Regions from separate parts of the Mangrovibacter sp. MFB070 genome, predicted to be linked through region 1. Evidence: predicted binding sites of a transcription regulator. Region 1 holds the regulator's gene; each other region holds the start of a gene.

Region 1 (7,693 bases):
CACCTGACTGTGAGCAGACACTAAAAAAGCGTAGTCGCTAATTTGACATTGTGAATTGTCTCACAGCAAAAACATAAGCCCGGAACCGGACACGGTATAAAAGCAGGTGGTCGCCTGACGACAGGCCATCTGAAAGCGGGAGTCAGAGCCCCCGAAAAATGATTGCAGGCCCGGTATCCCGAGCCTCATATCAGTATATGCCGCGTAAAAATGTGATTCAATAGAAAATTGTTAGCAAGCTAATTACAAAAAAATGACATTATCGCTAACGTGAGGACCCGGCGGGATGAGGGTTTTTGGCAATGGCGATTGCCTGTAACTGGTAACCTACCCAAACCAGAACCAGTGTGCTTAACATAATGCTGGTGGTGGCTATCAGGGGTGTGGATACCATCATGGAAACCAGCAGGCTTGCCAGGAAACACAAGCCTAACTGAAGGGCGTTTTGTAATGCAGCGGCCCGCCCGGCAGCCTGGGAAAACGGCTGCAGAGCCTGTGCAACGACAATAGGGTAAATTGCACCATTTGCCAGCGCCATCAGGCAGAAGGGTGCCAGCAGGCTGGTCAAAGAAGGGGATGTGGTCAGCGAGACACCAAAAACAGCGGACACACTCACAGCAAATATCCCCAACAACCAGGGTAGCATTTGCTGCCCTTGCCACTTTTTCAGTGCACTACGGCAACCAAAACCGCCCAGCAAAAAAGCCAGAGTTTGTGGTACGTAACTCAGTCCAATTGCTTCAGGCTCATAACCCATTTGGTGAAGAATAAAGGGGGAACCCGTGAGCCAGGCGAAAAAGCTGGCTGAGCAGGCTGCATAAATAATGACATTCCCACAATACCCTTTATGGCGCAGCAAAGAGGAATAAAGGGTGGGTTGAGAATGCGCTGTACGTTGTGGGCGTTGTGCACTGGTGTAATGCCAGAGGGGTAAAATCAGCAAAAGTGTGATGAGCAGCAGGCAGGCGAATATCGCCTGCCAGTCAAAATGGCGCAGTACCCAGCTACCGGCAAGAGGAGCCAGTGCCGGGGAAAGCGCAACCAGAGGCATGATAGTGGCAAAAACACGATTCGCCTGCTGCCCGGAGAAACGGTCAGTAACCAGCGCCTGCCAACTTACTGTTGCGCAACACACCCCAACCGCCTGAATAAACCGCAATACCAGAAATGCGGTTGGCGAAGTGACGAAAAAAATCCCGGCACAACTCAGTGCAAAAATCACCAGCCCGCTTAACAGAACAGGGCGGCGGCCAAAATGGTCAGAAAGCGGGCCCCAAATTAATTGAGCCAGAGCAAAACCGGCGAGAAACACACTCAAACTGGCGCTGATGGCCGACGGGGGAGCCCCCAGTGAAACCTGAATGGCACTAAATGCAGGCAGGTACATATCGGTTGCTAAAAAGCCCAGCATGCTAAGTCCGGCAAGCCAGGTAATAAAGAGGCGAGAGGCGCTCATGGTCAATCCTGATATAACAAAATTCGTGGCGTGAGTGTAAAAAGTGCATCCGCCGTTGTGAAACGCTAAAATTTGGATGTTCCTTTCAAAAATTTTGCAGGCAGGTTATGTGGTCAGAATATGCGCTTGAAGTGGTGGATGCCGTGGCTCGTAATGGCAGTTTTACTGGTGCGGCACAGGAGTTGCACCGTGTCCCTTCGGCAATCAGTTATACGGTGCGGCAACTGGAATCCTGGCTGTCGGTCGAGCTGTTTGAACGCCGCCATAAAGATGTAGAACTGACCCCCGCCGGGCGCTGTTTTTTGCAGGAGGGCCGCAGTGTTATCAAAAAAATGCATGAAACGCGCCTGCAGTGCCAGCAAATAGCGAATGGCTGGCGTGGTTCACTGGCGATTGCGGTTGACACCATCGTTCGCCCGGCAAGAACCCGTCAGTTGGTACAAGATTTTTATCACCATTTCCAGGATGTGGAATTGCATGTGCGGCCGGAAGTGTTCAATGGTGTGTGGGATGCACTGGCTGATGGCCGGGTAGAACTGGCAATTGGCGCGACCCAGGCTGTGCCTGTTGGTGGGCGTTACGGCTTTCGTGATATGGGTAGCCTGGCATGGTGCTGTGTGGTTGCGGCATCGCATCCGCTTGCGCAGATAAACGGTGCAATTGGTGATGACATACTTCGCCAGTGGCCGTCTCTGGTTCTGGAAGATACATCGCGTGAACTACCGAAAAGGATAACCTGGCAACTCAGTAATCAGCGCCGGATAGTGGTACCAGACTGGCAGTGTGGTTTCGCCTGCCTGAGTGACAGCATCGGTATCGGCATGGTTCCGGCACATATGGCGCAGCCGTTTATTGACCGCGGGGAATGGGTCAGCGTGCAACTTGAAAACCCTTACCCGGACTCGGCTTGTTGCCTGACATGGCGGCAAAGTGATGCCTCACCGGCTTTACAGTGGGTACTGGATTACCTGGGCGACAGCAGCACACTGAACAGTGAGTGGTTGCGGGAGCCAGGCCAGCTCCCGCAAGGTGATTAACGGCGATAATCTCTGAACGGGCCATCGGCCACTGAACGGCGTTCAATCAGGCGGGGATGAACCTCAATTGTCTGAGACTCCTCGCGCTTATTGATAATTCTGTCGAGCAGCATATTAAATGCCGTTTCGCCGAGAGAATCTTTGGGCTGGTGAACGGTGGTCAGTGCCGGGGTAAAGTAACGCGCGTTGCGCACGTTATCGTACCCAATAATCGAGATATCCTGTGGCACACGCAGCCCCATTTCGTCTGCCGCGCAAATAGCACCCATCGCCATAATATCTCCGCCACAAAACACAGCTGTAGGCCGCTGCGGGCAGGTAAGAATTTGCTGCATGGCGTTGTAGCCGGATTCAGGTTCGAAATCGCCGTGAACAATCCATGACTCAGGGACATTGATACCGGCTTCGTTCATTGCTTTCATGAAGCCGGAAAGCCGCCCTGAACCTGTGTTACGTTCCAGTTGGCCTGATATCACGCCAATTTCCCGGTGCCCGCGTTCGACCAAATACCGGCCAGCCATGTAACCGCCTTCGAAGGCGTTATCAATGACCGAGTCGGTAAAATCTGCCCGTGCTTCACCCCAGTCCATAACCACCATCGGAATGTGGCGGTACTCTTCCAGCATAGAAAGCAGTTCCTGGGGGTATTCTGAACACATAACTAACAGGCCATCGACACGCTTTTGCGCCATCATGGACAGGTAGGCACGCTGCTTTTCAAAGTTATTGTGCGCATTGCCGAGAATCAGAGTGTAGCCTTTGGCGAAACAGCTGTTCTCCACCGCTTCAATAATCTCAGCGAAATAGGGAGCTTCACTGCTGGTAGAAAGCAGGCCAATTGATTTTGTGTGGTTCACCTTCAGGCTGCGGGCTACCGCGCTGGGTGAATAATGCAGCTCTTTGATTGCTGCCCACACCGCATTACGGGTGTCTTCCGCAACAAAACGCGTTTTGTTAATAACGTGTGATACGGTTGTAGTGGAAACGTTTGCGCGTTTCGCGACGTCTTTTATAGTTGCCATTCGATGTCACTCCAGACCATATCCTAAACTCCTGAAAACTAATTGGTTAAACGTTTGCCTGGGCTTACCCCTGTAAGCAACGAATTGGGTTGCCAGCATGCCGGGATTGCGACATTAAACGAAAAGGAGGGGATAGTGGCCGGTACGTAATAAGTCAGCGTGCGATTTTGTCTTATATTGAGTAAAAGTGGAAGTGCTAAAGCACATATCAAACTAAATCTTTAAGGATTTTACGGCCAAACTGTGTAAAAATGATCTACACCCACTTTTTACAGGGAATAAGGAATTAATCATGCCAACTGAATTGAGATATTCACTGACTACGACTGTTATTACCTTAGGTCTGATTGTTGCAACGGCGCTGATTGCCATCCTGCATTAAGGCCTGTACTGCTTCACGCAGTTAGCATCGCTCAGGTGATGGCGTTGTTAGTTTTGGTGCCTGTCTAAGGGCCTGCTAATACACTGTCGCCTGGCTGTTGTCCTTTCTCCCTTCCTGCTATTTTCTTTACTGCCACACTGATTCTTTACCATTTAGCAAAACTCTATTATCACTATTGCCACTTTTCAAAGTGAAGTGTGACTGACATCATGTTTTCATCTTTTTTGTCTTTGCCCGCGCTTTTTTGCGCAGGCTAAAAATTGAGGTAGTGATGAAAGTCAATTTGCCATTACTTGCCCTGGCGATAGGGGCCTTTGGGATTGGTACCACTGAGTTTTCACCTATGGGGCTGTTGCCGGTTATTGCTGAAGGGGTTCATGTGTCGATTCCCGCTGCCGGCATGCTGATTAGCGCCTATGCCGTTGGGGTAATGGTTGGGGCTCCACTGATGACCTTGTTGTTATCTCGTTATTCACGGCGAAACGCCCTGGTTTTTCTGATGAGTATTTTTACTTTGGGTAATGTGCTTTCTGCTGTGGCTCCGGATTATGGCATGTTGATGTTTGCCCGTGTGATAACCAGCCTGAACCATGGAGCATTTTTTGGACTTGGGGCTGTGGTGGCTGCCAGTGTCGTCCCCGCGAATAAGCAGGCCAGCGCTGTTGCAACAATGTTTATGGGGCTGACAATTGCCAATATTGGTGGGGTGCCCGCGGCAACCTGGCTTGGGCAGTATATTGGCTGGCGTATGGCTTTCCTGGGGATCGGTGCGCTGGGGCTGGTAGCTATGTTCAGTTTGTTTATGACTATTCCGGCAAGTATCAAAGGCCACAGGCCGGATGTGGCGAAGGAGTTGAAGGTTCTTGCCCGGCCGCAGGTACTGGCGGCACTGCTTACAACGGTATTGGGTGCCGGTGCGATGTTCACGCTGTACACCTATATTGCCCCGGTACTGGAAACCATTACAGGCGCAACACCTGGGTTTGTCACTGCCATGCTGGTGCTGGTCGGTGTTGGTTTTTCTATTGGGAACTACTGGGGCGGGCGGTTAGCGGATAAATCGGTTACTGGCACGCTGGTTGGTTTCCTGGTGCTGCTGATTGCCAGTATGGCACTGGTGCCGCTGGTGGGTAAAAGCCATGCCGGAGCCGCATTGATGATGATCGTTTGGGGGGCGGCAACCTTTGGCGTCGTTCCGCCTTTACAGATGCGAGTAATGCGTGTTGCCAGTGAAGCGCCGGGTCTTGCCTCATCAGTTAATATTGGTGCTTTTAACCTGGGGAATGCGCTGGGGGCAGCAGCTGGTGGTGGGGTAATAACTGCGGGCCTGGGTTACAGTACTGTACCCGTTATGGGGGCTATAGTTGCCGCAACAGGGTTGCTACTGGTATTGATTAACCGCCAGGCGGATAACCGTGTTTGTGAAACAACTGACTGAAGTCATTCTTTTCCCCGCCCCAAAAAAAGCGAAGCACAGGCTTCGCTTTTTACTGTTAGTACGATTACGCAGCGAGGTTCTTCGCAACAAACTCCCAGTTTACCAGAGCCCAGAAGTGCTCCAGGTAGTTAGGGCGAGAATTACGGTAGTCAATGTAATAGGCGTGTTCCCACACATCAACAGTCAGTAATGGTGTCGCGCCTGCAGTCAGCGGAGTGCCGGCATTAGAAGTGGAAACGATAGCCAGGCTGCCATCTGCTTGTTTAACCAGCCAGGTCCAGCCAGAACCAAAGTTCTTAGCTGCGGCATCGTTAAATTTCGCTTTAAAGTCAGCAAAGCTACCGAAAGCAGCATTGATGGCATCAGCGATTGCACCAGTCGGTTCGCCACCGGCGTTAGGTGCCAGGCAGTTCCAGTAGAATGTGTGGTTCCAAACCTGTGCTGCGTTATTGAACACACCACCTTCAGAAGAGCAGATGATCTCTTCAAGGGATTTGCCCTCAAAAGGGGTACCTTTAACCAGGTTGTTCAGGTTGGTCACGTAAGTTTGATGATGTTTACCGTAATGGTATTCCAGTGTTTCCACAGAAATGTGCGGTTCAAGCGCATCTTTTGCATACGGTAATGCAGGTAATTCAAATGACATTGCTTCACTCCTTGTTATTGTGTACTTAACAAAAATAACACATTTTATAAGGTTTTATATTACCAATATAAAACTAGAATAAAAAGAAAGCATTGCCTGCCAAAACAAGGGCAGGCAAGGTTTTATCGCAGGGTTTTTGGTGTCATTACCCGGCGTGCACCTACATAGTGGCGCTGCCAGTAATCTTCACTCAGGGAGGTTATCTGGATGTCCTGCCCGCTACGCGGAGACTGAATAAATTTCCCACCACCAATGTACACACCTACGTGGTCTGCAGTACCCCGGCCTTCAGTACGGAAGAACACTAAATCACCACTTTGTAGTTCCCCGCGGTCAACAGGGGCGGCGTCTCTCAGGTGATACATTTCATTGGCAGTACGCGGAATATGGAATTTAACTAAATCTTTGTAGGCGTAATAGACCAAACCGCTGCAGTCAAACCCGGTGCGTGGGGAACTTCCCCCCCAATGGTAGGGTTTGCCAATCTGATTCATTAAGGTGGATATTGCCGCAGTTTTAGCGCGTAACACTTTTTTATGTGCGGCAGTTGCTAACGGACGTGTTGTTTTTACCTTCACACAATGTTTTTTATGGCCTTTGCGTGCCCGTGAACATTGCTCTGTCCACACCGTTTCCATTTGAACTTCATTGCGCACCAGGTGAGAAGACTTGCCTTGATGAACAGTGGCTCTGGTATGATTTTTAGCGGTGCGCGTAGTGTGTTTAGTGGTTTTTGTAACTGTTTTTTTTGCAGAAGCCGAAACACTGTGGGTTTTGCGGCTGGTGGATTTGGTGCTGTGGGTACTGGTTTTTTTGCTGCTGTGTTTGGGAATAACGTTGCTGTGTTGCGCCTTCTGCAAAGCTGAATGGCGGGTATGTTCCGACGCCTGAGTTAAAGGCGTCCAGGGCAAGGTTATTAGCAGTGCACAGAACGAAATAGAGAGTTTGCTTATCCGCGCCACTCGTCTGAGTCCCCTGAAAAAGCAGGCCGCATTGCCTGCCAGAAAATGATTAAACCAAAGGATTCTAATATAGATAAAACGATAATGTTAATAATCTTTTTATATTGCCTTACGGTTTTGTGTTCATACGCGAAAAAAATAACCAATATGACGTTTATCTGACCAGTGTTTGACCTGGCGCAGGGTATTCTCTGTTTGAGAAAACTGTTATCCTTAAGGCATGTTTAACGGTTTCGGTATTGCCGGCCAGGTGAAACCGCAGGCCAGAGTCTTGTGGCCTGTTTACTGTGACCAGCAATGCCTTTCTGCCGCTTTGAGGAAGTAAGATAATGAGCTCTACAATTGAAAAGATTCAGCGCCAGATAGCTGAAAACCCAATCCTGCTTTATATGAAAGGCTCCCCTAAATTACCGAGTTGCGGTTTTTCTGCACAGGCGGTACAGGCGTTATCTGCTTGTGGTGAGCGCTTTGCTTATGTCGATATTTTGCAAAACCCGGATATCCGTGCCGAGTTACCGAAATATGCTAACTGGCCGACTTTCCCGCAATTGTGGGTAGAAGGTGAACTGGTTGGCGGTTGTGATATCGTGATTGAAATGTACCAGCGTGGTGAGTTGCAGTCGCTGATTAAAGAAGCTGCAGAACGCCACCGCGAAGACAGCCAGAGCGAGTAATTTATTACCCGCAAATAAAAAGGCGCCAATACGGCGCCTTTTTATTGCCCGTAGCCTGAAAAAATGTAGCCTGGGC
Region 2 (7,693 bases), on a different contig from region 1:
TTATCGAGCTGGTGGACAAAGCGCAAATCTTCTCGCTCCAGTGGGCGCAGTTTTATTTCATCAAACCCTGACATGTTTTAATTCCCTGTATTTGAGATGTGCTCCCGGCAGGCGGGAGCGGGAGAGATTATTGAGCTATCTGACGGCCAGTGTTACGGTCCAGGCAGCGCAGTGTGTTCGGCTCCCAGTACGCATTAACATTGGAACTTTTCAGGCAACGGTCACGAGCGTCGAATGCCGCATCTTCCTTATCCCATTCTTTTTCAACCCGGTTGTTAACCTTGTTACGCAAAGACCGCGTATCATTCCATTGTTCTTTATCCATTGCCGCGTTTTGGCGGCTCTGTGCACTGTCACCTGACTCAATAATCAGTTTATCTGTTTGCGATAACGCCGGTGCTGAAAATGCTACAGCACTGGCCAGCAGGGCGACAGGCAGTAATGACGTTAACAATTGTCCTGCTTTATTCATAGAGACTCCTTATTCACAAATCACCGGATCCTTGTTTTGTATTTACGTACAGGAAGGCCCGGGCACCTGTCTCGTAAATTATCACGAGTATATAACATTGTGATGCCAGCTCAACACCACAGGTATATCTCGTTGCAATTCCATACAGGTTAATGATAACCCGAAGACAGGATCAGGTTTTATCACAGGCTGTTACCCACCGGAACCAGACAGGCTTTTCTGGCACTGAAACGCAATTTCATTTTGTTTTGTGATGAATGTCACAATTAACTACCATTCTAGTCTTGTAGTAGGGGAAACATGTCGTACATCATGAAAGCACAGAATCGAGTCTGCCAGGATAAAGCCATCCTGGTTCAATCCGCTTAATGATGAGTTTAATAATGGAAAAGACGTTATTAGCAGCAAAAGCTACCTGCCCGGCCTATGACAGAAGCGCCCTTAAAACCCGCATTGTTCACCTGGGTTTTGGTGCGTTTCACCGCGCCCATCAGGGTGTTTATGCCGATATTCTTGCCGCTGAGCACCAAAGCGACTGGGGTTATTGCGAAGTTAATCTGATTGGCGGCGAACAGCAAATTGCTGATTTACACCGCCAGGATAACTTGTATACCGTCGCTGAAATGTCAGCCGATAACTGGCAGGCACGTGTAGTGGGCGTGGTAAAACGTGCCATGCACGTTTCCGTTGATGGCCTGGACGCGGTTCTGGAAGCCATGTGTGAACCTCAGGTGGCGATTGTCTCCCTGACCATCACAGAAAAAGGGTACTGCCATTCCCCGGCAACAGGTGAACTTAACCTGGACAACCCTCTGATTGCTGAGGATTTACGCCACCCGCAACAACCGAAATCGGCAGCCGGTGTGATTGTTGCCGCTCTGGCATTACGCAAAGCGCGCGGTCTGGCGCCATTCAGCGTGATGTCATGCGATAACATGCCAGAAAATGGCCATGTTACCCGCAAAGTTGTGCTGGCATATGCCCGCCAGGTTGATGCTGCGCTGGCAAGCTGGATTGAGCAGCACGTCACTTTCCCATGCACCATGGTTGACCGTATTGTGCCTGCCGTGACAGCAGATACGCTGGCCAAAATTGAACAGATTACCGGGGTTGCTGACCCGGCCGGGGTTGCCTGCGAACCCTTCCGCCAGTGGGTGATTGAAGATAACTTCGTCGCAGGCCGCCCGGAATGGGAAAAAGCCGGGGCGCAGCTGGTCAATGACGTTATCCCATTTGAAAAAATGAAATTACGGATGCTTAACGGCAGCCACTCATTCCTGGCTTATCTGGGTTACCTTGCCGGTTACCAGCATATTAACGACTGTATGGGTGATGATAACTATCGCCGTGCTGCACATGCGCTGATGCTGCGTGAACAGGCTCCGACACTGCAGGTTCAGGGCGTGGACCTGGCGCGTTATGCGGATTTATTGATTGAGCGTTACACCAACCCGGCACTGCGCCATCGTACCTGGCAAATTGCGATGGATGGCAGCCAGAAATTACCGCAACGCATGCTGGATTCAGTTCGCTGGCATCGTGCGCATAACAGTGATTTCTCACTGCTGGCGTTAGGTGTTGCCGGGTGGATGCGTTATGTCGGTGAGGTAGATGAACAAGGACAGCCCATCGAGGTAATGGACCCGCTGTTGCCTGTTATCCGTGAAGCTACTGCCGCTTCGGCGGAAGATGATTCCCGGGTTAAAGCTTTGCTGGGGATAAGCGCGATTTTTGGTACCGATTTACCTCAGGACCCGGTCTTTGTGGAAGCTGTTACCCAGGCCTGGCGTTCATTGCTGGCGCATGGCGCAAAAGCGACGGTTGCTGCCTGGGCTCAGGCGAATGCCTGATACTGGCATAGTGATTTATGTTTTATCAACCAAACCCGCTGCGGCGGGTTTTTTACGCCCGGAGGAAGAGGAAGACAGCTGGCCAGTAAATTATCTTCAAATAACGCCAGCCAGGCACTCCACGGACTTATTGCTCTTCAGTAAACCAGTCGCGGTTTTCCTGGCGAATTAGCAAAACAGAAGCACTAATCTCAGCCAGGTGCTGATGCATGGTTTCGTCAGCCAGTTGTTCATCATGCTTTTCCAGCGCCCGGAATATCGCCCAGTGTTGCTCCAGCAACATCTCATGAGGCGTAACGTGGTCAAGGCTCATAAACCGCACCCGGTCCATTGCCGCTTTAATATTCTCAATGGTTTCCCATGCCAGGCGGCACTGGGCAACATCACAAAGAATTTGGTGAAAATCGTCATCCAGTTGGAAAAAGTCGTTCAGCTGGTGGCGGTCAATTGCTGTGCGCTGCTGGTTGAGGTTTTGCTCTAACTGGTAAAGCTGTGCATCGGTCACCAGTGTGGCGGCACGGCGCACAACGGCGCGCTCTATCGCTTCACGGACAAAACCGCCACTACGTACCTGGTTCAGGGAGATCTTGTTGACGTAACTCCCACGCTGAGGGCGGATCTGGATCAGTCCATTTTCTGCCAGTTTGATAAACGCCTCACGTACCGGCTGGCGCGAAACATCAAAACGCAGCGACACTTCTTTTTCTGAAAGCGGGGTGCCGGGCGGAATCAGGCAGTGCACAATATCGCGCCGCAAAATGCGGTATATCTGCTGATTGACGGGTTGGGTTGGGTTGAGATGCGTTTCAGCGGCCATGGTTTGTCTTTTGTTAGAGTAAACCCAATGATTTTACCCTGTTTTTGGCGGTTCGCCCATACCCGGCTGGCAAGCCGGGTGGGGAAAATCAGGCTGAGCGATGGACTGTTAACCCACCAAAAGTCTGGCTGACAGGCATCATCTCAAGTGTATTGATATTGACATGCGCAGGCAGGGTGGCAACCCACCAGACAGCCTCGGTGACATCTTCCGGGGTCAGGGCTTGCGTATTCTGGTAGGTTTTATCCGCTTTATCGTCATCACCTTTGAAGCGAACATTGGAAAATTCCGTGCCACCAACCAGGCCTGGTTCAATATCGGTTACCCGCACCCCGGTGCCGTTCAGGTCGGTACGCAGGTTAAGACTGAACTGGCGAACAAACGCTTTGGTCGCCCCATAAACATTGCCACCTGCATAAGGCCAGCTACCGGCAGTGGAACCAATATTGATGACATGCCCACGGTTACGTTCAACCATGCCCGGCAACACTGCGCGTGTCATATATACCAGGCCTTTGGTATTGGTATCAATCATGGTTTCCCAGTCATCCGCGCTGGCTTTATGTGCAGGCTCTAAACCCAGGGCCAGCCCGGCATTATTTACCAGCACATCAATGTCGCGCCATTCGGCTGGCAACGAGCTGATGGCGGATTCAATCGCTGCACGATTACGCACATCAAGTTGAATGGTCAGCACGCTGTCGCCGAGGGCGTCCTGCAATGCTTTTAAACGCTCAGCCCGGCGCCCGGTAGCAATAACTTTATGCCCGTTAGCCACAAAACGACGAGTAATTGCTTCACCAAACCCGGCTGTTGCGCCTGTTACCAGAATAAGCATCTGTATGTTCCTCTACATTTTTGCGTGGTTTTGCCCATGGCAGAACAGGCAGCGGTGGTACAGCCCTGGCGGTATACAGCATCGTGATTTGTCTGCACACACGGTACATGTTGAACAGCAAGTGATTGTTCGGTAACCAGCAAAGCTCACACAACTGCCTGAAACAGAATCTATACCTTAGCACGCGAAACATAAGCTTGAGAACTCTGCCCGGATAACAACAGCATTCCGGTGTTCACTCATGGTGCAACTGAACCATTAAAGTGCAGGGAAGATGCACGAAAAAGTGCGGCAAACAGGCCTGGTAAACTAAAATAACAAATGGCAAACGGTTGCTTTAATATGCAACCGTTTGCGCCTGGGGAAAATAGCCTTCAGTTGCGCAAATGAAATAAAAATATGTAAGCTAATGAATAATAAATGAAATTTATAAAAATAAAATTGGCACTCTGATTGCAGGTTACCTGTGACGATATGGTTATTTAATTCATCTGCATAATAAAAGAGGGGTAACCCTCATTAAAGAGGCTGATTATGGCTGTTAACTATACTCAGGCTGTCCGGGGGCAATTTTTCGATATTACCCAGCCCTCAGACGATCCTGCCGCCATCGCTGAGCATGCCCGTTACCTGGAAGACGGCCTGTTATTAATAGAAGACGGGCATATTGTGGGCCTGTACAACTGGTCTGAAGGTAGGCAATTGCTGCGCAGCACTGATGATGTGGCTGATTACCGCGGGAAACTGATTGTGCCCGGGTTTGTCGATACCCACCTGCATTACCCACAAACAGAAATGATAGGTGCCTGGGGGGAGCAATTACTTAGCTGGCTGGAAACCTATACCTTTCCCGCTGAGCGCCAGTTTGAAAATGAAGCCCATGCCATTCAGATGTCGGCTTTTTTCCTGAATCAATTACTCAGTAACGGCACTACCACGGCAATGGTATTTGGCACGGTCCACCCACAATCCGTGGATGCATTATTTAGTGTTGCCTGGCAACTGGGCATGCGCATGATAGCGGGCAAAGTTATGATGGACCGTAATGCGCCTGACTACCTGACAGAAACACCTGAACAGAGCGAACAACAAACCCGCGAACTGATAACACGCTGGCATAAAAAAGGGCGGCTTAACTATGCGCTCACTCCGCGTTTCGCACCCACTTCTTCACCTGAATTGCTGGCGGTGGTTGAACGCCTGCGTACAGAATTTCCGGATACCTGGCTACAGACACATTTAAGTGAAAACACCCAGGAAGTGGAGTGGGTGAAAAGCCTGTGGCCCGAACAGGAAAATTACCTCGGCGTTTATGACAGCTACCACCTCACCGGGCGTCGTAGCGTATTTGCTCATGCCATCCATCTTGATGACGACGAATGGAACTGCCTGCAGCGTACTGAATCTGCCGTGGCTTTTTGCCCGACATCTAATCTGTTTTTAGGCAGTGGCCTGTTTAATTTGCAGCGTTGCCAGCAACAACGTGTGCGTATTGGTATGGGAACCGATGTGGGCGCAGGAACCACATTCAGCATGTTACGCACGCTGGGGGAAGCCTACAAAGTAGCCCAGTTGCAGTCATTTCGCCTCAGTGCGTGCGAAGCATTTTACTACGCCACTCTGGGCGGGGCGTATGCACTGGATCTGGATAACTGTATTGGCAATTTTATGCCTGGCAAAGAAGCAGATTTCGTTGTGCTTGACCCGCAAGCCACTCCATTGCAGCGCCTGCGCGACAGCCACTGCCGGGATATTTACGAACGGTTATTTGTGCTGATGACTCTGGGGGATGACCGCAATATCTGGCAAACCTGGGTAAACGGCCGGGCAGTATGGTCCAGAGATGAGTGTGAGGTGGCAGCATGATTACTTTTTTACATAACCGTAAACGTACCACGTTGCGAGATATTGACCCCGACACCACGGTACTGAACTGGCTGCGTGGCCCGGCCGGTTGCCCGGGTACCAAAGAAGGGTGCGCATCTGGTGACTGCGGCGCCTGCACGGTAGTGGTTGGCGAGGCGCAACAAGGCAAAATGGTATGGAAAACAGCAAATAGCTGCCTGATGCTGGTAAGCCAGTTACAGGGCCGGCAACTCATAACAGTGGAAGACCTGGCGCGCGGGCAGCAGTTACACCCGGCTCAGCAAACCCTGGCTGACCACCATGGTTCCCAGTGCGGTTTTTGCACGCCAGGAATTGTGATGTCGATGTTTGCTCTGCAGAAAAATGCCCCCGGAGCAGACCGCCACGCGATTGAGCAACATCTGGGGGGGAATCTGTGCCGCTGTACGGGTTACCGGCCAATTATTGAGGCGGCTCACGCTCTGTGCCAGTCACCGGATAACGACCAGTTTCAGGCAGATTCAGCCGCCATCGCGCAACAACTGGCACAAATTACTGCTGAAGAACAGAGCGCTACCAGCGAATTGGCTGGTGACGGCCACCGTTGCCTGATACCAAAAAATATTGCAGACCTTGCCCGCCTGTACCAGCAATACCCGCAGGCTCATTTACTGGCAGGCGGAACAGACCTGGCATTGCAAATCACCCAGTTTTACCGCCCGCTACCCTTGCTGATTAGCCTTAATCATGTGAAAGAACTCAGCACCATTACCGTGACGGATACCATGATAACTCTGGGGGCAACAGCCCGCCTGGCGGACATCGGCCGTGAACTACAGGGGTACATTCCGGCATTCAGTGAGATGCTCACACGCTTTGCTTCCTGCCAGGTGCGTAACCAGGCAACGCTTGCCGGTAACCTGGCAAACGCATCGCCAATTGGCGATGGTGCCCCGATGCTACTGGCTCTGGGGGCCAGCCTGACTTTGCAGTGCGGCGAACAACAGCGTGAACTGTCACTGGATGATTTTTTCCTCGATTACCGCAAAACCGCGCTGGCTCCCGGAGAGTTTATTCGTGCCATCCATATTCCAAGAGTGACAGTGTCACCTTCATTTCAGGCATGGAAGGTGTCGAAACGGCGTGAAGACGATATCTCGACAGTATTTGGCGCATTTAACCTGCACCATCAACAGGGTGTGATCACCGCCGCCCGGGTGGCATTTGGCGGTATGGCGGCCGTGCCCGCCAGAGCACTGGCCTGTGAGGCGGCACTGTGTGGCAAGCCGTTATCAGAAACCACATTAGCGGCGGCCCGCTCAGCGCTGGATAAGGATTTCTCGCCGTTATCAGATTTTCGCGGTACCAGCGGCTACCGCTTACAGGTCGCGAAAAATTTATTGCGCCGTTATTTCATGAGCCAGCTACAAGGTTCAGACCTGGTGGAGGTGAGTCAGTATGTCGGGTAACCCAGTCAGCCTGGATGAACAGGCACTTAAAACACAATTTCTCAAAGCATTTGACCAGGGCGCCGGGCGTAGTCAAAAACATGAAAGTGCGGATAACCAGGTAAGTGGTAAAGCCACTTATGTGGATGACCGACTGGTCTTACCGGGTATGCTCTATTTATGCCCGGTGCTCAGTGAACACGCTCATGCCCGTATTCTTTCCGTTGATACAGACGCCTGTTACCAAGTGCCAGGTGTGGTCAGAGTGTTTTGCTGGCAGGATGTACCCGGTGAGCTGGATATCGGCCCGCTGGCACCGGGCGACCCTCTGTTTGCCAAAGATACCGTGGAATATCATGGCCAGGTGGTACTGACGGTTGCTGCTGAAACTCAGGAAGCCGCCAGAGCAGGCGCACTTGCGGC
Region 3 (7,693 bases), on a different contig from region 1:
CTGGAGATCTTTGCCGATAACAATGCATCACTGGTTCAGGCGACAAGGGCAATGGTTTATTCCCGCGGCCAGCAACTCCAGCAAGAGATTGCTGAACGGGGGCAGTTCTTTGGCTGGCAGGCTTTAATTTTATTTATTGTCACTCTGGTGCTGGTGATGCTGTTTACCCGCACCATCATCGGCCCGGTAAAAGCAATAGAAGCAATGATCAATCGGCTGGGAGAAGGGCAATTTCTCTCCAGTGAAGAAAGTGTCAAAGGACCGAAAGAACTCCAGGTAATCAGCCAGCGTATAGTCTGGTTAAGTGAGCGTCTGGCCTGGCTGGAATCTCAAAGGCATGAGTTTCTGCGCCATATTTCTCATGAATTAAAAACACCTCTTGCGAGCCTGCGTGAAGGCACTGAATTGCTGGCCGATGAAATCGCCGGGCCGCTCAATACTGACCAGCAGGATATCGTACAAATACTGGATTCAAGTAGTATCCAGTTACAAAAGTTGATTGAGCAATTGCTGGATTACAACCGGAAAATAGCGGAGAGCGCAGTCGAACTTATGCCGGTAGATCTGGGAGTATTAATCAATCAGGTTGTCAGTGCTAATGTGTTGCCCGCAAGAGCGAAAATGATGCATACCGTGATTGAACTGGAAGTGCCATATTGTCTGGCAGACCCGGCTCAGCTCACCACCGCGCTGGATAATCTCTACTCCAACGCCGTGCACTATGGTAATGAATCCGGTAGTATTTACCTGCATTCAGCCCGCTCTGGTCAGTACATCAGCATTGATATAGTGAATACCGGTACGCCCATTCCTGATTCTGAAAAGAATATGATTTTTGAACCCTTCTTTCAGGGGCGCCAGCAACGCAAAGGTGCCGTGAAAGGTAGTGGGCTTGGCCTCAGTATTGCTCGCGACTGTGTACATCGTATGCAGGGGGAACTGAGCATAGTTGAACACGAAAAAGGTGATGTCTGTTTTCGCATTACGTTGCCTGTAGTTAAAACGGAAGTTGAGACGGAACACTTAAAAAATGCCTAATCCTTTTAGTACCTGTAGTGCACCTGTACGCAGGTTTTCTTTGCGGGCTATGTTATACCGGGTTTTATCGGGGGGAGTCTTGCTGGTACTGGCAGGTTGCCAGTCTGGGGGAGAAAATACCTCATCATCCGGCACATTCAAAGCGCCACCGGTACCGCAAACTGAACTGACGGATTACCTGGCAATGCGTTGCTCTGATTTACTGCAAATGCGTACCCGGGAAACGAATATCATTGAGAATCCGCTTTACTGGGCGGCTTTCATTTCCTGTGCGCGCCAGACTGAACCGAATACTGCCCGAGTGATTGCAAGCCGCTGGGCTGAGTCTGGGTGGTATAACACTTTGCGTACCGCTATTGTGTTGTCCCGCTCTTTGCCGGAAAACACAGTACGCCAGAATTACCTTAACCAGGTATCGTTGGTACATGAACAGATCCCTGCCAGCGTCACTCCTTTATTCAACATGTGGTGGGACAATGAACAACTGGCTCTTAAACTGGCAGAACAACAAAGCCAGTATGCGTTGTTGAAGAGTAACACTGACCAGGAGCTTGAAACGTTGCGCCAGCAGCAGCAACTCCTGCACCAGCAACTGGAAACCACAACGCGCAAGTTGGAAAATTTAACGGATATTGAGCGCCAACTTTCAACACGTAAAGCGGGTGGTGCCTATACCCCTGATACAGGTGCGGGCCATTCAGGTACTACGCAATCATCAGGCAGTGCATCAGGGCAGGCAGGCTCTGGTGGAGAGGAAACACCATGACATTAGTGGTCAACGCACATTTATTATTAGTGGATGATGACCCGGGATTATTGAAACTCCTGGGAATGCGGCTTGCCAGCGAAGGTTACCAGGTTTCAACAGCAGAAAGCGGGCAGGAAGGGCTACGGGTACTGTCGCGTGAGAAAATTGATCTGGTGATAAGCGATCTGCGCATGGACGAAATGGATGGTCTGCAATTATTCAGTGAGATCCAGAAACGCAGCCCCGGTTTGCCAGTGATCATTCTGACTGCTCATGGATCGATACCTGATGCCGTTTCCGCTACCCGCCAGGGGGTCTTCAGCTTTCTGACCAAGCCGGTTGACAGAGAAGCACTCTACAAAGCAATTGACGAAGCGTTATCCCAAAGCGGGAGTGCTGTGGATGAAGCGTGGCGTGAAAACATTGTTACCCGCAGTCCGCTGATGCAACGCCTGCTGGAACAGGCCCGAATGGTTGCGCAGTCTGATGTCAGTATTTTGATTCAGGGGCAAAGTGGTACCGGTAAAGAAGTGCTCGCCCGGGCCATTCATGCTGCCAGCCCCCGGTCAGGAAAGCCTTTTGTCGCTATCAATTGTGGTGCGTTACCAGAACAACTCCTTGAGTCGGAACTGTTTGGTCATGCCAGAGGCGCATTTACAGGGGCTGTAAGTTCCCGGGAAGGGTTATTTCAGGCGGCTCAGGGTGGTTCACTGTTTCTTGATGAAATAGGCGATATGCCACTGGCATTGCAGGTTAAATTACTGCGGGTGCTTCAGGAGCGCCAGGTGCGCCCGTTAGGCAGCAACAGCGATATTGCTGTAGATGTGCGTATTATTTCTGCCACACACCGTGACTTGCCTAAAGCGATGGAGCTGGGTGAGTTCCGGGAAGATTTGTTCTACCGGCTGAATGTTGTCAGCCTGAAAATACCGCCGCTACAGGCCCGCCCTGAAGATATTCCCTTGTTGGCAAACCACCTGCTGCGCCAGGCTGCTGGCCGTAATAAACCTTTTGTTCGCCGTTTCTCAACCGAAGCCATGAAATTGCTGGTTGCGGCTGCATGGCCGGGGAATGTGCGGCAGTTGGTGAATGTGATTGAGCAGTGCGTGGCGCTGACGGCCGCGCCGGTGATTAATGAAGCACTTGTCGCTCAGGCGCTGGAAGGGGAAAATACAGCACTGCCAACATTTGCAGATGCCCGTAGCCAGTTTGAACTCAATTACTTGCGCAAGTTACTGCAAATAACCAAAGGGAATGTTACTCAGGCTGCGCGAATGGCCGGGCGTAACCGTACTGAGTTTTATAAGTTACTGGCCCGCCACGAACTGGACGCCAGCGATTTTAAAGGTGCATGATTTTTTTGGCGCATTTACGTACCGCTGCCTACCCGGTATGTGTTACCGTTAGCGCCCGCTTATGCTGTTCGTTGTTGCCTCCCCTGCGTGGCGTTTTAAGGAACCACCATGAAAAAGATTGATGCGATTATTAAACCGTTCAAACTGGATGATGTGCGTGAAGCTCTGGCTGAAGTGGGCATCACAGGGATGACGGTCACCGAAGTGAAGGGTTTTGGCCGCCAAAAAGGCCATACAGAGCTCTACCGTGGCGCTGAATACATGGTGGATTTCCTGCCGAAAGTTAAAATTGAAATTGTCGTGACTGACGACCTGGTTGATATGTGTGTTGATACCATTACACGCACTGCTCAGACCGGTAAAATTGGTGATGGCAAGATTTTTGTGTTCGACGTGGCACGCGTAGTACGTATCCGTACTGGTGAAGAAGACGACGCTGCAATCTGATAATCATCAGCGCCGGCATTTACTGAATCACCGCTGTTCTGAGCCCTCGCAATGTGCGAGGGCTTTTTGTATTTACAGCACTTTATGCGGGCCAAAGCATTCGTAGTGAATGCGTTCGGCATTAACACCGTTATCCACTAACTGCCGGGCAATAAATTGCATAAACCCAACCGGGCCGCACAACCACCAGGTCATTTGTGGGTCGTTCAGGCTGGAGATGTACGGGGTCAGGTCCATATGGCCTGCTTTAATGCTGCCTGTCTCTATGGCATCTGTCTGCTCAGGTTTGCTGTACCATACCTGCTGCGTAAAGTGGCGCAACTGTGCACCGGTATGGTTTACCTGGCCCGCAAATGCATGCCGGCGCCCATTTTCTGCCGCATGAAACCAGTTAACCTGGGCCTGGTGTTCGCCCCGGGCCAGTGAGCCCAGCATGGAGAGCAATGGGGTCTGCCCGGTACCCGCTGAAATTAAGCTCACCGGGGTCTGGGGGGTAACATCAAGGTAAAAATCGCCAGCCGGAGGAGCCAGGTGGATAATATCACCGGGCTCAGCGCAATCATGTAGCCAGCGAGAAACCAGCCCTTTATCGTCACGCTTAACAGCAATACTGTAGTGTTGCCCGTCAGGCTGGTGGGTCAGGGAATACTGGCGGATTTCCTGGTTCTCAAAACCAGCAGGTTTGATCCATACCGCCGTATATTGGCCCGGCAGGTAAGGCATTACGGGGCCACCATCTGCGGCGGCAAATTTAAAACCGGTAATGGTTTCACTTTCACGTATTTTGGCGACAAGGCGGAAAGGGCGTGTACCTTGCCAACCGCCATCCTGATTCTGGTTACTTTGGTAGATTGCAGCTTCGCGGCGAATAAATATCCCGGCCAGCGCCTGGTAAGCCTTTCCCCATGCATCCAGCACATCCTGCCCCGGGTTGAGCATTTCTTTGAGTGTTGCCAGTAAGTGATAACCCACGATGTCATATTGCGCAGGCTGAATACTGAAACTGGTGTGTTTTTGGGCGATTTTCTCAACAGCGCTGGCCAGAACCTCCGGTGTTTCCAGGTGGCTGGCCCAGGCGCAAATTGCATTGAACAGCGCTTCACGCTGGTCCCCATTACGCTGATTGCTCATATTGAATATTTCTTTGAGTTCAGGGTTATGGTTGAACATGCGCTGGTAAAAGTGAGCTGTCAGCGCCGGTCCGGTTTCAACAACAGCTGGAATGGTGGATTTCACAATCGCGATGGTTTTTGCGTCGATCATAAGATTGTCTCTTTTTTATAACATGTATTTTATATGCATCTTATAAAATAAGCCGTGATGTTGTAAATGGCTATTTTTTGCTGGACAAAGCGAGGGCGAAGATGAAATAACATGCACGACATGTTGAGAAAATATCCTGTTCTTTATGCATGTAATTGTTTTGTTGAAAGCCTTGTGTGGCGCGATGCCAAACGTTTGCGTAAAAACCTCCGTAAGCCTCTATCTTCCCTCTGTGAATCGGTTTAAACTGTTGCCCGTTGCCCACAAGGGTCCCCTAAAGCAGTATATTTTTTACCGTTAGCTGAGTCAGGAGATGCGGATGTTAAAGCGAGAAATGAACATTGCCGATTATGATGCCGAACTTTGGCAGGCGATGGAGCAAGAGAAAGTGCGTCAGGAAGAACACATTGAGCTGATCGCCTCCGAAAACTACACCAGCCCGCGCGTTATGCAGGCACAAGGTTCCCAGTTAACCAACAAATATGCAGAAGGCTACCCTGGCAAACGTTACTACGGTGGTTGTGAATACGTAGATATCGTAGAACAACTGGCCATTGACCGTGCTAAAGAACTGTTCGGCGCGGACTACGCTAACGTTCAGCCTCATTCAGGTTCTCAGGCAAACTTTGCCGTTTACACCGCATTGCTGCAACCGGGCGACACAGTGCTGGGTATGAACCTGGCTCACGGTGGTCACCTGACTCATGGTTCACCGGTTAACTTTTCGGGCAAACTGTACAATATCGTGCCTTATGGCATCGATGAAACCGGCCATATTGACTACGCTGATTTAGCCAAACAGGCAGAAACCCATAAACCCAAAATGATCATCGGTGGCTTCTCCGCTTACTCCGGTGTGGTTGACTGGGCGAAAATGCGTGAAATCGCTGACAGCATTGGTGCTTATCTGTTTGTTGATATGGCACACGTAGCAGGCCTGGTCGCTGCAGGCGTTTACCCGAACCCGGTTCCTCACGCACACGTCGTAACAACCACTACCCACAAAACGCTGGCTGGCCCGCGCGGTGGTTTGATTCTGGCGAAAGACGGCAGCGAAGAGCTGTATAAAAAACTCAACTCTGCTGTGTTCCCGGGTGGGCAGGGCGGTCCGTTGATGCATGTGATTGCCGGTAAAGCCGTGGCGCTGAAAGAAGCCATGGAACCTGCGTTCAAAACTTACCAGCAACAGGTTGCTAAAAACGCGAAAGAGATGGTGTCTGTATTCCTGTCTCGTGGCTATAAAGTGGTTTCTGGTGGCACAGATAACCATCTGTTCCTGCTGGATCTGGTCGATAAAGAGATCACTGGTAAAGATGCCGATGCTGCTCTGGGCCGTGCCAATATCACCGTAAACAAAAACAGTGTGCCGAACGATCCGAAGAGCCCGTTCGTGACTTCCGGTATCCGTGTTGGTACACCTGCGGTGACTCGCCGTGGCTTTAAAGAAGCCGAAGTGCGTGAACTGGCAGGCTGGATGTGTGATGTGCTGGATAATCTTAACGATGAAGCCACCATTGAGCGTATCAAACAAAACGTACTGGCAATCTGCGCACGTTTCCCGGTTTACGCATAATTCCGTATTACCTTGTTAAAATGCATACAACAGGCCGCACAGTCGGCCTGTTTTTTTATGTGTTATCACGCTGTTAATTACTACTTGCATGCCAGGTGCCCCTCAGCGAAACTATCGCCCTTGCACAGGGAGGCAGAATGGTTATGCAGTCTACGCGCTGGCTGGCGCTCAGTTATTTCACCTATTTTTTCAGTTACGGTATTTTCCTCCCCTTCTGGAGTGTCTGGCTTGAAGGCCGCGGGCTGAAGCCCGACACCATAGGTTTATTATTGGGGTGTGGGCTGGTTGCCCGCTTTCTGGGAAGCCTGTTGCTGGCTCCGCGTGTTAACGATCCTTCCCGTCTGGTTTTTGCTCTGCGCCTGCTGGCCTCTCTGACCTTCTTCTGTGCACTCGGTTTTTGGGCAGGAAACCAGGTGGTTTGGTTGTTACTGGTCATGGTCGGGTTCAACGTTTTCTTCTCGCCACTGGTTCCCCTGACTGACTCCCTCGCCGGAACATGGCAACGGCAGTTCCCTCTGGATTATGGCCGGGTACGCCTGTGGGGGTCTCTGGCATTTGTTATTGGCTCTGCACTGACAGGAAAACTGGTTAGTTTGTATCAGTCAGATGTGATTCTGGTACTGCTGATGTCAGGTACCGGAGCAATGGTGGCTGGGATGATGCTTCGCCCGTCTGTCATGCCTCAGGGGGCGTTACGCCAGCAGGATCATACTGGCTTTGCCGGGTGGTGGGCCCTGGTTGTACGCTCATGGCGTTTTATTGCCTGTGTGTCACTGTTGCAGGGCGCACATGCCGCTTATTACGGTTTCAGTGCTATTTACTGGAAAGATGCCGGTTATTCTGCCGCGACTGTCGGGTATTTGTGGTCGCTGGGCGTGGTGGCGGAAATTGTCATCTTTGCATTAAGCAATCGCCTATTTCGCCGCTGGAGTGCCAGCCAGTTGTTACTACTTTCGGCATTCTGTGGTGTCATTCGCTGGTCAATTATTGCTGAAACTACCGCTTTGCCTTTTTTACTGGTGGCGCAGGTACTGCATTGCGGCAGCTTTACCGTCTGCCACCTGGCGGCTATGCGGTATATTTCGGCACGTCAGGGCGCAGAAGTAATTCGCCTGCAGGCTATTTATTCGGCAGTGGCAATGGGGGGAAGTATCGCGCTAATGACGTTGTTTGCCGGTTTCCTGTACCAGCATTTGGGCGCGGGGATGTTCTGGGTAATGGCGGCTGTCGCCTTCCCGGCAATATTTATCCGCCCGGCACGCCCGGTAG
Region 4 (7,693 bases), on a different contig from region 1:
GGGTGGTGATGCCGATTCTCTTTTTCAGTATCGCGAAAGGGAAGTTGCCTACCTATATTCTTCCTTGCTTTGCCCCGTTAGCCATTCTGCTGGCACATTATGCCCAGGCGGCTGGCTCAGGTATTCGTCGGTTGAATGGCTGGATTAATATTGGTTTTGGCTGCGTGTGTGTGCTGGCTGTACTCGCTGTGCTGGCCCCCTTTGGTCTGGCAAAACACCCGCTCTACCAAACCAACGAGTTGTTTAAAGTTTTTTGTGCCGTACTTGCTTTTGTGTGCTGGGCTCTGGTGGGCTGGGTTTCTTCCCGGGGCTGGCAACCACGCTGGCAACTGGCCGCACTATGCCCACTTGGGCTGGCGTTACTGGTCGGGGCGGCGATTCCGGATCAGATTATTGATTCCAAGCAACCCCAGGCCTTTGTGGAAAATGTACAGGGTGAACTGGCTGGCAGCCGCTATATTCTGAGCAATAATGTGGGCACGGCTTCTGCGATTGCCTGGGCACTAAAACGCAGTGATATCAATATGTACGGTTCGCCGGGGGAACTGCAGTATGGCATGAGCTACCCGGATGCCCAGGGCAGGCTGGTACAAACGGCGGAATTCCCCGCCTGGTTGAGCCGGCACCGCCAGCAAGGTAATGTTGCTCTGGTGCTGTTACTTTCGCGCCACGAAGTTGTTGATGAGCATGTTGTCCCCAAACCGGACGCTATTGTTCATCAGGGGCGCTTTGTCCTTTACCTGTATCACCAAAAATAATGGGTATTAGCGGAATAATTATTGCCAGCCTGCTCAGTTGCCTTGGGCAACTGTGCCAAAAACAGGCAGCCTGTACCCCTTCAGGTTCAGCCGGGCGTCATCGTGCCTGGCTGTGGTTATTTGTGGCGCTGGTGGCGATGGGCCTGGGGCTGCTGGTGTGGCTGGTAGTTCTGCAATCTGTGCCGGTTGGCCTGGCCTACCCGATGATGAGCCTGAACTTTATTTGGGTTTCTTTGGCAGCACACTGGATTTGGGGTGAGCGTTTAACACGGCGGCACTGGCTGGGCATTTTACTGATTATTCTGGGGATTATTTTGCTGAGCGGTGGCGTGTAATGGGGTATTTGCTGGCGTTATGTAGCGTGTTATTAGTCACCGCAGCCCAACTGGCAATGAAGCTGGCAATGGGCCGTTTACCGGCTGTCTGGCCTTTACCTGATTTTCTTCTGGCCATGCTCCATATTGCTCCTGGCACCCTGTGGTTGGTGGCGGGGGTAGGCGGCTATCTGGCCTCAATGGTGTGCTGGTACGGCGCACTGAAAAAACTGCCACTGAGTAAAGCCTACTCTCTGTTAAGCCTGAGCTACATATTAGTGTGGGCGGCGGCGATTTGGTTGCCCGGCTGGCACGACACCTTCTCCTGGCTGAATTTGCTTGGTGTGTTATCCATTATGGCAGGCGTTACGCTGGTTATCTGGCCGGGGAAAAACACGGTGCAGCGGCAGCAGTAATTCACACCGAATAATCGAAGAAACCCGCGCATTTTCAGGGTATAGTGAATTATTTGGTAACTTATTATTTCCGGTACCCTTCCATGTCAGCCCCTGTTTCAGAAGCCCCGCTCAGTGGTGCGCGCCTGAATTTGCGCATCGGCTCCATCGTTATGTTCAACTTTGCCAGCTACCTTACGATTGGCCTGCCCCTGGCCGTGTTACCGGGCTATGTCCATGACGTTATGGGGTTCAGTGCTTTCTGGGCTGGCCTGGTTATCAGCCTGCAATATTTTGCGACCTTACTGAGCCGCCCGTATTCTGGCCGCTCGGCTGACCGCTTTGGGCCCAAACGCGTGGTTATTCTTGGGTTATGCGGTTGCCTGCTTAGTGGCGCATGTTACCTGCTGGCCGCTAACCTTGAACACCTGCCTGCCGTGAGCCTTGCCGCATTGTGCCTGGGGCGGGTTATTCTCGGCCTTGGGCAAAGTTTTGCTGGTACAGGGTCAACGTTGTGGGGCGTGGGGGTGGTGGGTTCGGCGCAAATAGGCAAAGTGATTTCGTGGAATGGTATTGCCACTTACGGTGCGATGGCGCTGGGTGCTCCGCTTGGTGTGTGGATTTACCACCAGGGCGGTTTATTGCTGCTGTCCCTGGTGATTATGGGTGTGGCATTGCTGGCAATTTTGCTGGCGCTTCCTCGCCCTCATGTGAAGGCCAGTAAAGGCAAGCCACTGCCGTTTCGTGCTGTATTGGGCAAAGTATGGGTGTATGGCCTGGTGCTGGCTCTGGGGTCGGCAGGCTTTGGGGTTATCGCCACTTTCATTACACTGTTTTTCCAAGCTAAAGGGTGGTCTGATGCCGCCTTCGCCCTGACATTGTTCAGTGGCGCGTTTGTGGGGACGCGGCTGTTATTTCCCAATGCCATTAACCGCCGGGGTGGCGTGTTTGTCGCAATGTGCTGCCTGAGCATGGAGATTGTTGGTTTAGTATTGGTAGGGTTCTCAATGTCCCCCTGGGTGGCGAATACTGGAGCGTTACTGGCGGGTGCCGGGTTCTCGCTGGTGTTTCCTTCATTGGGTGTGGTGGCCGTTAAAGCCGTGCCGCAACAAAACCAGGGCAGTGCGCTGGCAACCTATACCGTATTTATGGATATGTCTTTGGGGATTACCGGGCCACTTGCCGGGTTAGTGATGGCATGGGCGGGGGTTCCGGCTATCTACTTTGGTGCTGCCGGGTTGGCGGGAATTGGGTTGTTGTTAACCTGGCGGATGAAAAACCGGCCCGCATTACAGGCCGGTTAATTGTAAGGCGTTATTTCACTTCAACACTGCCGATAATATTATTCGCAACAACCTGCGATTGCTGCTGATCGTTCGCAGGCAGGGTTACCTGCATGGTGACCAGTTTATTGTCCACATTGCCCAGCAGAACAGAAGACCAGGCTGTGTGGCCTTTCGCGGAGATAATGCTGTCGAGTTGCTGGAAAGTGTGCCCGTGCAATTCGACAGACTTGTTGGCGACAACCTGCAGTTGCGGGTCGCGGTCACGTTGTTCATCTTCCAGGCGCTTGCCCAGTACGTCCAGTGCATCCACACTCTTATCGCCCACAATAACAATGACTGCGGACTGGCCGGTTGGATCTGAGTACACATGCAGATTATTAGCCTGCGTGCCCAGTTTCCCGCTCTGGTCGCTCATATCCGCCGGTAAGGTGAAATTCAGCTTGCCTTCGAGTAACGAGACCGTGTTGCTCTGTGCTTTTTGACTCTGGTCAGCATTATTCGCTGTTGGCGTATTGCTGTCTTTATTGTCACAAGCTGCCAGCCCACAGACCAGCAGGCCGATACCGACATATTTTACCAGGTTGCGCATTGACATCTTCCTTTAAGTTAAACAGCCATGACGGCTATCCGGCCAGTTTACCACAAGAAAAAAGCGCGTCCCTTAATGGACTTGCAACACGGCTAAATCAGATTTGTCTGCCAGCTTTTTCAACACCACATTGAGCAGTACACCGTAGGCTGGCAAGAAGAAGACCATGCTGATAAGAACCTTAAAGCTGTAGTCTACCAGTGCGATTTCGACCCAGTGTTGTGCCATAAACGGATCCGGGCTGTGCCAGAACGCAATAAAGAAAAACGCCAGGGTATCGCTGATATTGCCTAAAAAGGTGGATGCAGTGGGTGCCAGCCACCAGTAATGGCTTTGGCGCAGGCGGTTAAAGACATGAACATCCAGAATTTGCCCCAGGGCGTAAGCCATAAAACTCGCGGCAGCAATACGGGCAACGAACAGATTGAAATGCCCCAGCGCACTAACCCCTTGCCAGGTACCATCGGCAAACAGCGAGGAGATAACATAGGAAATCAGCAATGAGGGAACCATCACGGCAAAGATTATCCGGCGGGCCAGCGGCGCGCCAAAAATACGCACGGTCAGGTCGGTTGCCAAAAAAATAAACGGGAACGTGAAGGCGCCCCATGTGGTGTGAAAACCAAACACGGAAACCGGGAGCTGTACCAGGTAGTTGCTGGAGGTAATCACCAGCAGGTGGAACAACGAAAGCCAAAAAAGCGCATGCATGCGCTGGATTGCGGTAAAACGAATCATCAATGTCACCTTTTTGTTTGCTGGGGTGAGGGAACCCAGTCACTGGTTTGCCTGGCACGATATGCGCCATAGCGATGAAAACCGCCGAATGATACGCAGTTGAACAGGTTTTGCAATGGTTAATTTTAACGCAATCGTTCACGCTGCTTGCGCTACCGTGTGCTCTGCGTAAACTAGAGCGGTTGGTTCTTACAGGCAGAGGCTCGCGCGGTTTTGCCGTAAGGTACATGGTAATAAATGGCGAATCAGGAACCCTGGTTTCCCGTTCTGTTCTTTTAAAACCCCATGATAGCCGGGTGAGATACACGGGCTTATCATCTGCCTGGTTTTATGACTTTTTAGAGAAAACTATGTCGAATCTGTTTTCCAGCCCTGACCACATGCTTGATGCGCAGGGGCTGCGTTGCCCGGAACCGGTGATGATGGTGCGCAAAACGGTGCGTGGCATGCAACCCGGTGAAACATTGCTGATTCTGGCTGATGACCCGGCAACCACTCGCGATATCCCCGGTTTTTGCCGTTTCATGGAACACGAGCTGGTAGCCCAGAGCACAGAAACTTTGCCCTACCGCTACCTGCTGCGTAAACAACACTGATTCTGTTACCGGGCGCGCTGGCGTAACAGCCGCAAGGCATTTAATGTCACCAGCGCTGTGGCGCCTGAGTCGGCCAGTACCGCCAGCCACAACCCGGTTATTCCCAATAAACTGGTGACCAGAAAAATACCTTTCAGGCCAAGGGCGAGGGTGATGTTCTGGCGGATATTGTTGTGCGCAGAACGTGCCAGGCGAATCATGTCGGGTAAAGCACCCAGGTTGCTGTGCGTTATGGCTGCGTCCGCGGCTTCCAGTGCGACATCGGTTCCGTTACCCATGGCAATACCTGTCGTTGCGGCCTTCATTGCCGGAGCGTCATTGATACCATCTCCTACCATGGCGATTGCGCCCTGCTCACGCAAACGCGCTACCGCCGCCACTTTATCTGCAGGTAGTAAACCAGCCTGAAATTCAAGCCCGGTGTCCCTGGCAATTGCTGCCGCCGCCCGTGGGTTATCACCGGTTAACATCGTGCCACGGATCCCCATAGCCTGAAGCCTGGCAATGGCATCCCGGGCATCCGGGCGCAGGGTATCCTGCAGGGCAAAGTAGCCCAGTAATTGCCGGGAAGTGAGTGCCACCACCAGAATCAATGTTCTCCCGGCCGTTTCCTGGTCGGTAATGGCTGCACGCTGTTGAGGCGTGAGTACGCCATCGGGTGCGGCATCTGGCGCGCACAGGAAATAATCTTCACTGTTAATCTGTGCCTGAATCCCTTTACCCGGAACCACTCGCTGATTCAGGGCTTCGGGAAGTGCCAATTGCTTTTGTTGGGCGGCGGTAACAATTGCCTGTGCCAGTGGATGAGTGGCGCCTTGTTCAACAGTTGCGGCCAGCCGCAACAATTCATTTTCACTGATTTCGGCGCAGGTTTCAGTGTGAACAATGGATGGCTTGCCCAGGGTTAATGTTCCGGTTTTATCAAAGGCGATATGGCGTACTGTACCCAGTTGCTCCAGTGCTGCACCGCCTTTAATCAAAGCGCCAAAACGTGCACCAGCCGCCAGCGCAGAGGTAATGGCGGCCGGGGTGGAAATAACCAGCGCGCAGGGGCAACCAATTAATAGCAGGGTCAGCCCCTTATAAATCCATTCCTGCCAGGGTGCGGCAAACAGCAAAGGCGGAAGTAAGGTTGTCAGCAGTGCCAGCAGGATAACCAGTGGTGTGTAAACCCGGCTGAAGCGGTCAATAAAACGCTCAACTGGCGCTTTACGGCTTTCCGCCTGTTCAATCAGGTTGAGGATCCGGTCGATGGCGTTTTCCCCCGGGCGGGATACAACAGTGAGTGTTACCCGGTTTTCTACACTGGTACTGCCCGCTGGCACCACATCATATTGCCGGTGAACGACAGGAACAGATTCGCCAGTGAGCGCACTTTCATCGAAGCTGGCGATGTCATCATTTAATGTACCGTCAGCCGGAAGCCGCCCACCTGCGGCGATTTCAATAATATCGCCAGGGCGCAACGATTCTGCCGGAACGGTTTCCCGCTGCCCATCTCGCAGGCGCGTAGCGGTATCGGGTTTTAACGCCATCAGCGCACTGACACCACTGCGTGCCCGTTGTGCAGCGTAACCTTCCAGGTGTTCGCCCAGCATAAACAGCAACAGGACCATGGCAGCTTCAGCTGTAGCGCCAATAAATAACGCCCCGAGGGCCGCAACAGTCATCAGGGTTTCAATACTGAATGGGCTGCCGGTTTTTATGGATTTCAGTGCCTGGCGGGCAACTGGCCACAGGCCAACCAGCGTGGTCAGGATAAAGGCCACTTGCCCGGCTGTGGGGGAAAATGCGCGAACAGCCCAACTGCAGAGCATCATGGCAGTTAACGCCAACAGTGGCAGGTAATCGCGCCATGTGTGCGTTGGCACAACCGGCTGGGTATTGCTGTGCAAACGGTAGCCTGCGTTATTGACCGCACGCTCAACCTGACTACGAATATCGCTGTCGGCATCCACAACCAGTTTTTCACTGGCGAACACAACCTGCACCTGTTTCGCTTCCGTTAGCTGGCGTACGGCTGTTTCAACTTTTCTGGCACAGGCCGCGCAGTCCATTCCTTCCACTCGCCATTGAAAACGCTGGCTGGCTGCCTGCATTTTGCTGGTTGTGGCTTCGGCATGCGGCGTTGCGGTACAACAGGCCGTTTCGCCCTGGCAACAGGACATTTTGGTGGGTTGTACTGCCGATGGCGCAATGGGCTTAAGCCGGGCCGTACTCAATGACGGAACCTGGCGTTGGGGTGAATTGGGTTGCGGTGCGATACGCATACAGTCTCCGGTAAAAAGCAGGGCCTGTATGGATGCTAATCTCTGGAGTCAACTCCAGAGTCAAGTAAAAAATGCGTTTGCCGTTGCTAACGGGAAAGGAAAATATCTGCTTTACCCTTCCCGTCGCCATTTTTACAGATAGAGCGAGCGAACAATCAGGAAGTGCCCGGCAAAATAGAACGCGGCCGTTATTGCGCGGTCGGCGCTAAAACGCCGCCTGAAGTGGCTGAATAGCCAGATGCTATGGCTGATTAGCAGCAACGCGGTACCAACAAAGGCCGAAAAGCGGGTATCCACCGGGCGGGCAAAGTAGAGCTCTGCCGCCAGCCACACCATGACCAGAGTCATCCCCACAAACGCACAAACAGGCCAGCGCAGTTCACCTAATTTGCTCCAGACAACTGCCAGTAACAGGGCACCCAAAACCGCCAGCACTACCGGCACCGGCCACCAGAGGCCAAAACTCATCTGGCTGGCGAACCAGACGGTATAAAGCAGGTGCGACAGAAAAAACGCACCAAGGGCATAAATAAAGCGCTGAGTGGGTAGCAGCAGTAAGGCGTCCCCGGCCATGGATGCTACTACTCCGGCGAGTACCAGGTAGCTCATTAAATTAAACATGGGGGCTTGCCAGGCCAGCAGTAGCAACAGCAACAACGTGACGGGTTTAAACAGCCAGCGCTGCCACCCAGGGCCGCGGTAGGATGCATCAACATACAGCCAACCAGAAAAACACACTGCAATAAA

The links. Region 1 encodes PurR, which represses purine synthesis genes. Its sites were predicted from a motif close to CANGCAAACGTTTGCNTG; they were not measured.
Region 2: a site for PurR is predicted at 4,299-4,316, ahead of guaD (guanine deaminase). Genes of this name have one in related genera too.
Region 3: a site for PurR is predicted at 5,036-5,053, ahead of glyA (serine hydroxymethyltransferase). Genes of this name have one in related genera too.
Region 4: a site for PurR is predicted at 4,117-4,134, ahead of DT73_RS20290 (7-cyano-7-deazaguanine/7-aminomethyl-7-deazaguanine transporter). Genes of this name have one in related genera too.

Annotation. Positions count from the first base shown of each region.
Region 1 covers NZ_JJMI01000022.1:526,671-534,363, forward strand. Annotated here, with positions in the region: gene punC (purine nucleoside transporter PunC) at 266-1,456, opposite strand; gene punR (DNA-binding transcriptional activator PunR) at 1,564-2,493, shown strand; gene purR (HTH-type transcriptional repressor PurR) at 2,490-3,515, opposite strand; gene DT73_RS27075 (YnhF family membrane protein) at 3,808-3,897, shown strand; gene DT73_RS11760 (MFS transporter) at 4,169-5,335, shown strand; gene sodB (superoxide dismutase [Fe]) at 5,400-5,981, opposite strand; gene DT73_RS11770 (C40 family peptidase) at 6,104-6,943, opposite strand; gene DT73_RS11775 (Grx4 family monothiol glutaredoxin) at 7,273-7,617, shown strand.
Region 2 covers NZ_JJMI01000039.1:222,776-230,468, reverse strand. Annotated here, with positions in the region: gene speG (spermidine N1-acetyltransferase) at 1-74, opposite strand, end outside; gene DT73_RS19250 (DUF1283 family protein) at 128-472, opposite strand; gene DT73_RS19245 (mannitol dehydrogenase family protein) at 856-2,322, shown strand; gene DT73_RS19240 (GntR family transcriptional regulator) at 2,450-3,139, opposite strand; gene ydfG (bifunctional NADP-dependent 3-hydroxy acid dehydrogenase/3-hydroxypropionate dehydrogenase YdfG) at 3,228-3,977, opposite strand; gene guaD (guanine deaminase) at 4,512-5,843, shown strand; gene xdhA (xanthine dehydrogenase small subunit) at 5,840-7,291, shown strand; gene xdhB (xanthine dehydrogenase molybdopterin binding subunit) at 7,281-7,693, shown strand, end outside.
Region 3 covers NZ_JJMI01000053.1:237,177-244,869, reverse strand. Annotated here, with positions in the region: gene DT73_RS24245 (HAMP domain-containing sensor histidine kinase) at 1-1,038, shown strand, start outside; gene DT73_RS24240 (hypothetical protein) at 1,088-1,804, shown strand; gene glrR (two-component system response regulator GlrR) at 1,801-3,141, shown strand; gene glnB (nitrogen regulatory protein P-II) at 3,250-3,588, shown strand; gene hmpA (NO-inducible flavohemoprotein) at 3,661-4,851, opposite strand; gene glyA (serine hydroxymethyltransferase) at 5,171-6,424, shown strand; gene DT73_RS24215 (3-phenylpropionate MFS transporter) at 6,562-7,693, shown strand, end outside.
Region 4 covers NZ_JJMI01000044.1:2,179-9,871, reverse strand. Annotated here, with positions in the region: gene arnT (lipid IV(A) 4-amino-4-deoxy-L-arabinosyltransferase) at 1-758, shown strand, start outside; gene arnE (4-amino-4-deoxy-L-arabinose-phosphoundecaprenol flippase subunit ArnE) at 758-1,093, shown strand; gene arnF (4-amino-4-deoxy-L-arabinose-phosphoundecaprenol flippase subunit ArnF) at 1,093-1,488, shown strand; gene DT73_RS20300 (MFS transporter) at 1,572-2,771, shown strand; gene DT73_RS20295 (DcrB family lipoprotein) at 2,782-3,342, opposite strand; gene DT73_RS20290 (7-cyano-7-deazaguanine/7-aminomethyl-7-deazaguanine transporter) at 3,415-4,080, opposite strand; gene tusA (sulfurtransferase TusA) at 4,431-4,676, shown strand; gene DT73_RS20280 (zinc/cadmium/mercury/lead-transporting ATPase) at 4,682-6,946, opposite strand; gene DT73_RS20275 (lysoplasmalogenase) at 7,079-7,693, opposite strand, start outside.